2 regions of the Bryocella sp. genome follow, and region 1 is predicted to be linked to the other one. Evidence: riboswitches for the same ligand, from Rfam matches in the RefSeq annotation. Region 1 holds a riboswitch; the other holds the start of a gene.
The links. A riboswitch is a leader RNA that binds a small molecule or an ion and turns the genes downstream of it on or off. The one in region 1 is predicted to bind cobalamin.
Positions count from the first base shown of each region.

Region 2: it holds a riboswitch for cobalamin, as region 1 does, so the genes downstream of both, AC5E6W_RS18815 (TonB-dependent receptor) here and AC5E6W_RS17390 (TonB-dependent receptor) in region 1, are expected to answer to the same signal.

Region 1 is NZ_JBMHYI010000060.1:14,526-19,327, reverse strand. It holds gene cobT (nicotinate-nucleotide--dimethylbenzimidazole phosphoribosyltransferase) at 1-54, opposite strand, end outside; gene AC5E6W_RS17390 (TonB-dependent receptor) at 126-2,627, opposite strand; cobalamin riboswitch at 2,638-2,805, opposite strand; gene AC5E6W_RS17385 (cobyrinic acid a,c-diamide synthase CobB) at 2,842-4,233, opposite strand; gene cobU (bifunctional adenosylcobinamide kinase/adenosylcobinamide-phosphate guanylyltransferase) at 4,233-4,802, opposite strand, start outside.
Region 2 is NZ_JBMHYI010000064.1:19,493-24,294, forward strand. It holds gene AC5E6W_RS18815 (TonB-dependent receptor) at 1-2,346, opposite strand, end outside; cobalamin riboswitch at 2,379-2,589, opposite strand; gene AC5E6W_RS18820 (quinone oxidoreductase family protein) at 2,707-3,672, opposite strand; gene AC5E6W_RS18825 (glycosyltransferase family 2 protein) at 3,715-4,692, opposite strand.

The DNA of each region.
Region 1 (4,802 bases):
CGCGCGAGCCCTGCCGCGCCAGACTTCGCTCGGGGGCACAATTGCAGAGACCAAACGGTCAACTTCTTGCGGGCCGATCGATTCCGGAAGTTCTCCGTTGGATGTGCCCCCTGCTGTTGCAATTCCTAGCGCAGCGTCCATGACTCTCCTCCAAAGTTCAACTTGATTCCAGTACGGAAAGTAAGTGGCAGCGCTGGAAATCCGAACGCCTCGAAGTAGTGTTCGCTCAGCAGGTTTTGAATGTTGGCGTACAAGTTCACGCGACCTGAGATCTGATACCCGCCACCGAGTTCAATCCGCTGATACGAGCCCAACAGGTTGCGATTCGGTAGCAGAAGGCTATTGCCGAAGTTCGAATCGGTAAGAAAGTCGCTGTCGTCGCGCCTTCCTACGAGCGTTCCAGTGAGTGAGCCATAAAATTTCGGGCGCGTGTAGTTGATCCCAAAGTAACCCGTGTGTGGCGCTACGCGGAATGGCCTTGCTCCCGGCAGGGGGGCGAAGGCTCCAATGGCGATATTCGGAAAGGAGGTGAAGCTCGCCGGAGTTGCCACCGACTGCTGCACGACCGCGTCGGTATAGGTGTAGCCGCCACGCGCGAAGAAGTGACTGCTGAACCGGTACTCCGTCTCGAGCTCCGCACCCATCGCGCGAAAGGCTGCGCCGTTGAGGTATGCTCCGAAAGGAAAGTCGGCGGCAAGACCAGCAGGCACGCCAAACTGATAAAGAATGTTCTGCGGCACATTCTGCGCGCCATTCGTAAACTCATTGTGAAAGTACGTCAGCCCCGCACGTCCGCGCCCATCCAGAAACTGCTGCTCGATGCCCGCATCGTACGTACGCGAGTTCTCCGGGCCAAGCGGCTTCACATTGAATTGCTGAATGATCTGCTGTTCCTGGAGCATGAGCAATGTGCCATACAGCGAGTTTGTCTGCTGAAAGATACTCGGCTCCTTGATGCCTTTCCCAAAGCTGCCATGGAGCTTCGTGCCACTGAAGAGGCCGGTGGACGACGGACGGAACGGGTAATACGCGAGCGAAGCGCGCGGCGTTCCAGCGAAGCCGAAGAGCCCGTTGTCTTCAAGCCCGGTGCCGAAGCTATAGAACAGACGATGCAGCGCCTCTCCCGAGAACTGCATGGTGTAGCTGTAATTGCCGCGCTGAATCGTCTCGGGCGCAGCGAGGATCCCCGTTCCGCTTTCGCCAGACAAGCCGCTCTCATTTTCGTACTTGAATCCGCCGAGGGCAAGAAGGTGCGGCGTGACCTGGTAATCGCTCTGCGCATAGACGAAGTCGCGGCTGGCGACGGTATGGAACTGGTCCGGAAAGAGAACTGTGCCTGCGAAGTAAAACAGAGCCTGCCCGCTTACGCGGTAGCCGTTGGCTCCTGCAATGGTGACAGGCGCGCCATCGGTATCTCCAAATCCGTCGGGGATGCCAACCATCGCAAAATCGTTGAAGTCTCCGTTTTGCCTCAGCCCGCCATAGCGAATCTGGTTGTGCCACTTCGCGTTGGTCTGGTTGTTCCAGACGGCGCTGTAGTAGTTGTCCTGTTCCTTTTGCTGGGCATTGTCCGGAACGCCGAAGAAGGCAACAGCATTCGGCTGCCCGGCGGAGACGACGACGTGGCGCACGTTGAAGCGCAGGTCATTCGCGGCATTCGGCGTCCAGCCAAAATTGCCGGCGTACGTCGCGTTGTGAAACTCGTCGTTGGGAAGATTGTTATCTGTGTCGATGCGCGCAAACGCTGAGTAAAGATCGAACTGATGGTAAACCGTGCCGGCAGTCACCTCATTGCGGTAGGTGTGGAAGTTGCCCGCATCGCCGGCATAGGTGAAGAGAGGCAGGGGAGTCGTTCCTCGAACCGAAGTGAGGCTCACCACGCCGGCCAACGCATCCGAGCCGTAAAGAGCGCTGTTCGGCTCGCGCAGCACTTCAATGGAGCCGATGCCGGCACTAGCAAGATTGGCGAACTCAACTCCCCCCCCGATGGTGTTTGCAGGGACGCCATCGATCAGGACCTTGTTGGCATCTGTCCCGCCGCCGCGGATCGAAAGGCCGCTGGTCCCGCCCATCTGGCCGGTCTGTGTGACCTGCAAGCCGGGCGCGAGGCGAAGAGGGTCTTGTACTTCTGGCATGAGCCGAAAATCCTCCGCGGGGATCACGGTCACCGAGGCGCCCGTCTGCGCTTCTGGCGTGGGCGTTCCCGTGGCCGTCACCGTGATCTGCTGCGTAAGAGTCTTCGTCGTAACCGTCACCTCCCACCGGGGCACTTCGGTCCCGCTGACATTGACCGGAGGCGTGATCGTCGTCTCAAAGGAGGCCGCCGTAACCCGAAGGCGATATCGTCCGAAAGCAGGAACATCAAAATGGAACGTGCCGTCCGGTCCAGATGTCGAACTTGCGACAACACTTTCGCCTTGCAGGAGATCCACGGAAGCGCCGACGACAAGTGCGCCGAGAGGATCATGCACCGTTCCTCGCAGTGTCTTTGGCTGCTGCGCGCACGACGGTGAAATGATGACGGCAATGGCGAGGACGAATGCGAGTGCCAAATGGGTGGAGCGCAGTGCCGCTTTCGACTTGGCGGCATTCATGGGACGTGCTGATGGCTTTGTTACGGCTTTCATGTTCCCCCTCGGGATAGGTGGCAGCAGGGCCGGTATCCTGACTCACGCTTCATCGATCCATGCTGCCTTCCCAGAGCAAAGCTCCAGTGGCGTTTCTGCATGTCTCTCGGCGCTTACAGTTACGGGGTAGTGGCGGATTCTCACCGCTCTTCCCGGCACCCTGCTGTTTGGTTTTCGTTGTGGGCCGATCGCGATGCATCGGCTCAAGTTGATTTCAAGCGATCGTCCTCTCCTTCGCTTTGATTGAGCGCACGCCCTCGATGAAATGCCGTGGCACATCGGGCGCTGCGCGAAAGTGAATATGAATGTAGCTCGCGAGGATGTTGCCTAGACTGAAGCCTTCGTCTTCTTCGCGATTGGAAAGGGAATACCGCACGCGGTAGCTGGTTGTCATCGGCTCCGTCCGCGTAATGCACGAGTAGTGAAAACTATGACCGCGCAACACCGTGCCGCAAGCGCCGAGCAGGCAATCGCGAGTAAGTTCCGTAGTGACGTATCCGAAGTGCATCAGCTTTGCGGTCAACCCAGTTGCAAGCGGAAGCAGCCCGGCCATCGTGTACGTCTCGCCGTTGGTGGTGGTGAGTTGCTGACCCAGGTAGATCATCCCTCCGCACTCCGCATAGATCGGACGATCGGTCGCTGCAAAGGCCCGCATGGACGCAAGCATCGACCCGTTCTCGCTGAGCTTGCGACCATAGAGTTCCGGGTATCCGCCCCCCAGATAAAGGGCGTCCAGATCTTCCGGAAGGCAAACATCCAGCATGGGGCTGAACGGCACGATCTCGGCCCCATGTTGGCGCAGAAGGTCGAGGTTGTCCTCATAGTAGAAGCAGAAGGCGCGGTCTCTCGCGACGCCAACGCGGATGCGTGGTTCTCTTGTCTCAGGGTCAAGCTGTGGGACCGGCGAACACTCCAGCCCGCATTCAAGAGAAAGCAACGTTTCGAGATCGAGGTGCTTCTCCGCCAGGGCCGAGAGCCGTTCGATTTGCTGCTCAACCCCGCCATCCTCGTCAGACTCCTCCGCGGTACGCAAACCAAGATGCCGCTCGGGGATAGCGATAAGCGGCTCTCGGGGAAGCCACCCCAACGCGGGTGTCCGGCACGAAGCAAGAATCGCCGTGGTCAGCATCTGGAAATGACGCTCGTTGGCGACGCGGTTGAGGATCACACCCGCTAAGGGAAGTGTTGGATCGAAGAGCTCGAAGCCAAGCACGGTAGCGGCAATACTGCGTGCGCTTTTTCCGGCATCGAGCACAAGCACCACCGGAAGCTTATGCAGCTTCGCAATCTCCGCGCTGCTTCCATTTTCCGTGGCACCGTCCTTACCGTCGAAGAGTCCCATCATGCCTTCCACGATCACCGCGTCGGCACCGCGAGCGGCCTCGCACAGCACGTCGCGATTGGAATCAGCAGACAGCATCCACGTATCGAGGTTGCGCGCGCTGCGCCCTGCAATGCGCGTGTGATGACCCGTATCGAGAAAGTCCGGTCCGCCCTTGAAGGGCTGAACGATCAAACCGCGTTGGCGCATGGCAGCGATCAGCGCCAGTGTGACTGTGGTCTTACCCACGCCGCTGGCTGTGCCGGCAATCAGGAAGCCCCTCATTACCTGGTTGCCTCCGGCAGGGAACCCTTCAGAGGCAATGGCAGTCCCGCGACCATCAACAGCACCGTGTCGGAGATGGAAGCGACGCGTTGATTGATCTCGCCGACCAGGTCGCGGTAGCGCCGCCCGAGTTCGTAGGCCGGAACCACACCGCTGCCAACCTCGTTTGACACGAGGACGATGGAACAAGGCGCAGCGTTGAGCGCGGCACACAACTCGTGGATGTAGCCTTGCAGCCTGGCAGCATCTTCGCCGCACGCTTCCAGCAGGTTGGACGCGAACAGGGTGAGGCAGTCGATAAGCAGCACGTCAAACTCCTGCCCTGCTGTGCGAATAACTCGCGGTATATCGAGTGGCTCTTCGATGGTCGTCCATGTAGAGGGTCTTTCGGCGCGATGACGTTCGATCTTCGCATGCATTTCGGCATCGTCGCGGCGTTCTGCCGTCGCAATGAAAGCGACACGGCTGGCACGCTTGGCCAGGCCTTGCGCGAACCGGCTCTTACCGCTGCGGACGCCGCCGAGCACGAGCGTCACCGCCGCCGTGGTCTGAGGTTGTTGCATACAAAC
Region 2 (4,802 bases), on a different contig from region 1:
CGAGTACGTCGCGCCGAGGTCCAGCTTCACATAGCCGAAGTCCAGGTTGCGGTTCGGCAGGAGCAGAGTATTCGTGCCGAAGTAATCTTCCCCGTCCAGAAACGTGGAGTCGTCGCTGCGGCTCGCCATCGCGCCCAGCATCTGCAGTCCGAGGTGCTTGTACGTGTACTGCACGTCGAAGTACCCAGTATGCGGAGCACGCCGGAACGGACGCGCTCCCACCAGTGGACTTTCGGCGCCAATCGCAATATTCGGAAACGCCGGATTGATGGTCGGCGCTCCGCTGTTAGCCTCCACCGCATCCGACGCGAACGACTGCAACACCTGAGCATCGAGGTACGTGTAACCGCCGCGCACCAGCAGGCGCGGCAGAGGCTGCCACACGAGTTCCAGCTCCGCGCCCTGAGCGCGATACGCCAGCGAGTTCACATACGCCGAATACAACGTCGAAGGAGCGAACGTGTAGTTGAAATACTGGCTCAATGCCGTTGCACTGACGCCCTCCAGCTGGCGATCGAAGACGTTGTGGAAGTAGCCACCCTTCAGAACCAGCTTTTCGCCGAGGATGTTCTGGTCCACACCGACGTCATACGTGCGCGAGCGCTCCGCCGACTGCGGCCTAATGTGATACGCCTCAATGTCCGCGGTATCACCAATCGAAAGCAGCTGCTGGTACAGGCTCGAGTACTCGAGCGCAAGCGTCGGCTCCTGCACGCCCGTGGCGGCGTTAGCGCGCAACCTCGTGCCATGGAACCAACCCGCCTTGGGTCGCACTGGAACATAGCTCAGGCCAAAACGCGGTGTTCCCGCGATACCGTAGAGGTGATTCTTCTCTACCGCACCTCCAACCGAGTAGAAGAGCCGGTTCCAGAACTCGCCCTGGAAGCCAAGGTTGTATTCGAAGTTAGTGCGCCGCACCTTCTCGTTCTCTACGTAGGCATAGGCAGGAAGATAGTCGTTGAACGCGCCCCGCTCATTGTCGTAGCGGAAGCCGAAGAGTCCGATCAGATGCGGCGACCACGAATAGTCGCTCTGGTAATAGAGCTGGTCGCGATTGGAGGCCTGGTCGTCGTTGTTGCCGAAGAACAGCTGGGCCTGGCCCGTCGCCGTGTAGCCATTGGCGCCGCGGATCGTCACCACATTGCCTACATAGCCGAAGCCGCCAGCCACTCCTACTGGATTGCCTTCGTCGGCCTGCTCACGCTTGCGCGCGATGCCGTAGCGCACGAGGTTGTGCCACTTGTCGTGGAAGCGGTTCTCCAGCGTGATGCCGCTGTAGAGATCCTGATCGGCCTGATGGCCCGCCTCGGCGAGGCCCTGGAAGTCGTACCCGCCAGGAAGCCCCGCACGTGAAACCGTGCGGCGGATGGTGAAACGCAGCGTGGTATTGCCGTCAAAGTCATAGCCCAGGTTTCCGACGGCTGTGGCATTGTGATAGCGGTCGTTGGGCACGGCGTTCGACATGTCGAAGCGTGAGAAGCCGCCGAAGTAGTCCAGCCGCTGCCATGTGCCTCCGCCGGTCAGCTCGTCACGCCACTCGTGCAACGTGCCCGCGTCGCCCGAGTAGTTCAGCACCGGCTTCAGCGTGGTGCCGCGCTGCGTCTCGATGGTGACGACTCCCGCGCCGGCATCGGTGCCGAAGAGTGCAGAGTTGGGTCCGCGATAGATCTCCATCCGGCTGATAGCGGTCGAGCTCACATTGCCATAGTCGAACGTGCCGCCGACATCTTCCGCAGGAATCCCATCGATCGTCACCAGGTTCGCGGTGGAGTTGCCTCCACGCAGGAACAGCGACGTCACGCCGCCAGCCTCGCCCGTCTGCACCACGAACGCTCCCGGCGACTGGCGCACCAGGTCGTTCACGCCAAGCTGGTCGGCGAAGAGGTCGCCCGGAATCACCGTGACGGGAGAGGTCAGCTGCGGCAGCGGCGTAGGAATACCCGTCGCGCTCACCGAAATGTCCTGGCGCACGGTGTTCATCGCCAGCACCACGTCCTGTTGCAGGACGTCGGTGGCTCCGCCGTAGAAGTCGGGGCTGACGTACGGCAGAAACGGCGAGCCCGAGCCCAGCAGCGTAAACCGGCCGGCGTTGGAGTAGCGGATCTCATAGGAGCCATCCGTCCCCGCATACGCGAAGGCCACGGACTTGCCATTCTCGATCAGCTGCACGCGAGCGCCGGAGAGTGGAGCGCCGAGCGCGTCCGTGACGCGGCCCCGGACCACAACAGCATGGGCCGCGTGCATACCAAGCAGCGCCACGGCGAAGGCCGCTGCAGTGCGAAATGATCGTCGATTGGGAAAGGAGGTTGCAGCCGCTCGATGGCGGCACGAAACGAAGGATGTCATAGGTTCTCCTCACCTCCCCTTCGGAGGCGTGGCAGGCTGTACGCAGACGAACCGGTCTCCTGACTGGCGCGGTTACGGGCTGGACCTTGTAGAGAAGCCTTCCCTTCCCGATGCGCGAAGGCAACCAGTGGGAGCTTCGGTCCGGCCTCACCTGCAGCATCGCTGCAGGTACGCGCTTCACAGTTGCGGGGCAGTGGCGGAGTTTCACCGCGCTTCCCGAACATTCGCCAGCGGGTAGCAGTTGAAGGGTTCACGAGGCGCAGGTGCGCGGTCGCGAAGAATAGGCTGAGCTTCCAGTGTACGAGAGCCCTCGGCCGTGGAGAATCGGGCCCGTGCGATCCTCGAATTCAGGATTCGCGCCTACGGCAGCAGCAGGATCTTACCTGTGGTTTTGCGACCTGCCAAGTCGATGTGAGCTTGTGGCGCCTCTGCGAGTGGATAACGATGGCCGATGCGAACCTTCAGCTTGCCTTCTGCGATCCAGCGGAAGAGGTCGCCGGCACGCCGCTCCAGCTCTTCGCGAGTGGGCACGTAGTCCTTCAGCGTCGGCCGCGTGAGATAGAGCGACCCCGTCATGAGCCGAATGGGATCCATGGCAGGGACAGCGCCGCTGGAAGCTCCATAGAGCGCCATCAGGCCACGCGGGCGCAAACACTTCAGCGAGTCCTCAAAGGTCGTCTTGCCCACGGAGTCATACACCACCGGCAATCCCTTGCCTCCGGTAATCTCCTTCACCTGATCGACGAAGCTCTCGGTCGTGTAGTTGATGACGAAGTCTGCACCTGCGCCACGCGATAGCTCGGCCTTCTCCTCGGTAGAGACCGTTGTGATCACCTTCGCCCCCAGCATCTTCGCGACCTGCGTCAGCAGCAACCCCACCCCGCCAGCACCGGCATGCACCAGCACTGTATCGCCAGGCTGGATCGCGTAGGTGTCATGCGAGAGATAGTGAGCCGTAAGGCCCTGCGTCAGCAGCGCAGCAGCTGTGTCGAGATCGACGCTGTCCGGAACCTTCACGCACTCCGATGCCGGAGCGCAGGCGAGCTCCGCATACGTGCCGCGGCTTCCACCCCACGCGACGCGATCGCCAACCACGGACCCGGTGACGCCCTCGCCAAGCTCCACCACGGTTCCCGAAGCCTCTTGCCCCGGAATAAACGGCAGCGGCACGGGATAGCGGCCCTCGCGCAGATACGTGTCGATGAAGTTCACGCCCGCGGCGTGCACCTTCACCAGTAGCTGTCCAGCGGCAGGCTTCGGGTCATCGACCTCCACGAGTTGAAGTACCTCGGGGTCGCCCGTATGCGAAATCACAATTGCGTACATGTCTAGGTTGTCTCTTGGGAGAATAGGGATACGCGTTGTGCGCTAACGGGTCATGCTCTCTTCGCTGGGCTTCAGCCGCACCACGCGGTCGATGACATACGGCGTCCGCGCGGAGTCCGTGAAGTAGTGGCGCACCTGCAGTTCACCCAGCAGGCCGAAGCCTATCATCTGGATGCTGCCGAGCAACAGGACCGCAGCGATGATGAACCAGGGTCCATGGAGTCCGACGACGCTCTGCCCGGTGACCAGCTTCAGCACAAGCAGCCACATCGCAATGCCCGCGCCGGAGACGAGGCCCAGCGCGCCCAGGCCGCCGAAGAAGTGCAGCGGCCGCGTCATGTACTTCAGCAGGAACCGGATTGTGAGCAGATCGAACATCACGCGGAAGGTGCGCGAGATGCCGTAGTGGCTCTTGCCGGATTCACGTGCAGGATTGGAGATCGGGATCTCGCAGATCGACGCTCCATACCAGCTCGCGAGCGCCGGGATGAAGCGATGCATCTCGCCATACAGCGGCACGTTGCGGATGACCTCCCGGCGGTAGGCCTTGAAGGTGGTTCCAAAGTCGTGGATGTCGACTCCCGACAGCCGCGCCATCAGCCAATTGGCGATGGTCGATGGGATGCGCCGCATCACCACATTGTCCGCACGCTGCGCGCGCCAGCCACTCACCACGTCGTAGCCCTCTTCGAGCTTGGACAGGAACGCCGGGATCTCGGCTGGATCATGCTGGAGGTCGCCATCCATGGCGAGAATCGCCTCGCCCGAGGCGTGATCGAAGCCGGCAGCCAGCGCTGAGGTCTGCCCGAAGTTGCGGCGCAGTTTGATCAACAGCACGCGCGAATCGACGGCCGCAATCTCTTCCAGCAGCCTATAGGTGCGATCGCGTGAGCCATCGTCGACGAAGACCATCTCGAAGCTCTCGCCGACCTGCTCCATCACGTCCTTGACGCGGTCGTAGAGCTTCGTGACGTTCTCCTCTTCATTGTGGAACGGGACGACAATGGAGTACTTCGGCACGTCTTCGATGATACCCCCGCCCGCGGGTGCGATGGGGCCAAGAGAGCCCCACGACGACCCTGAACCCATGCAGGTCCCACCCTGGCCCTTGACCCTTTGGGTACCGCAAC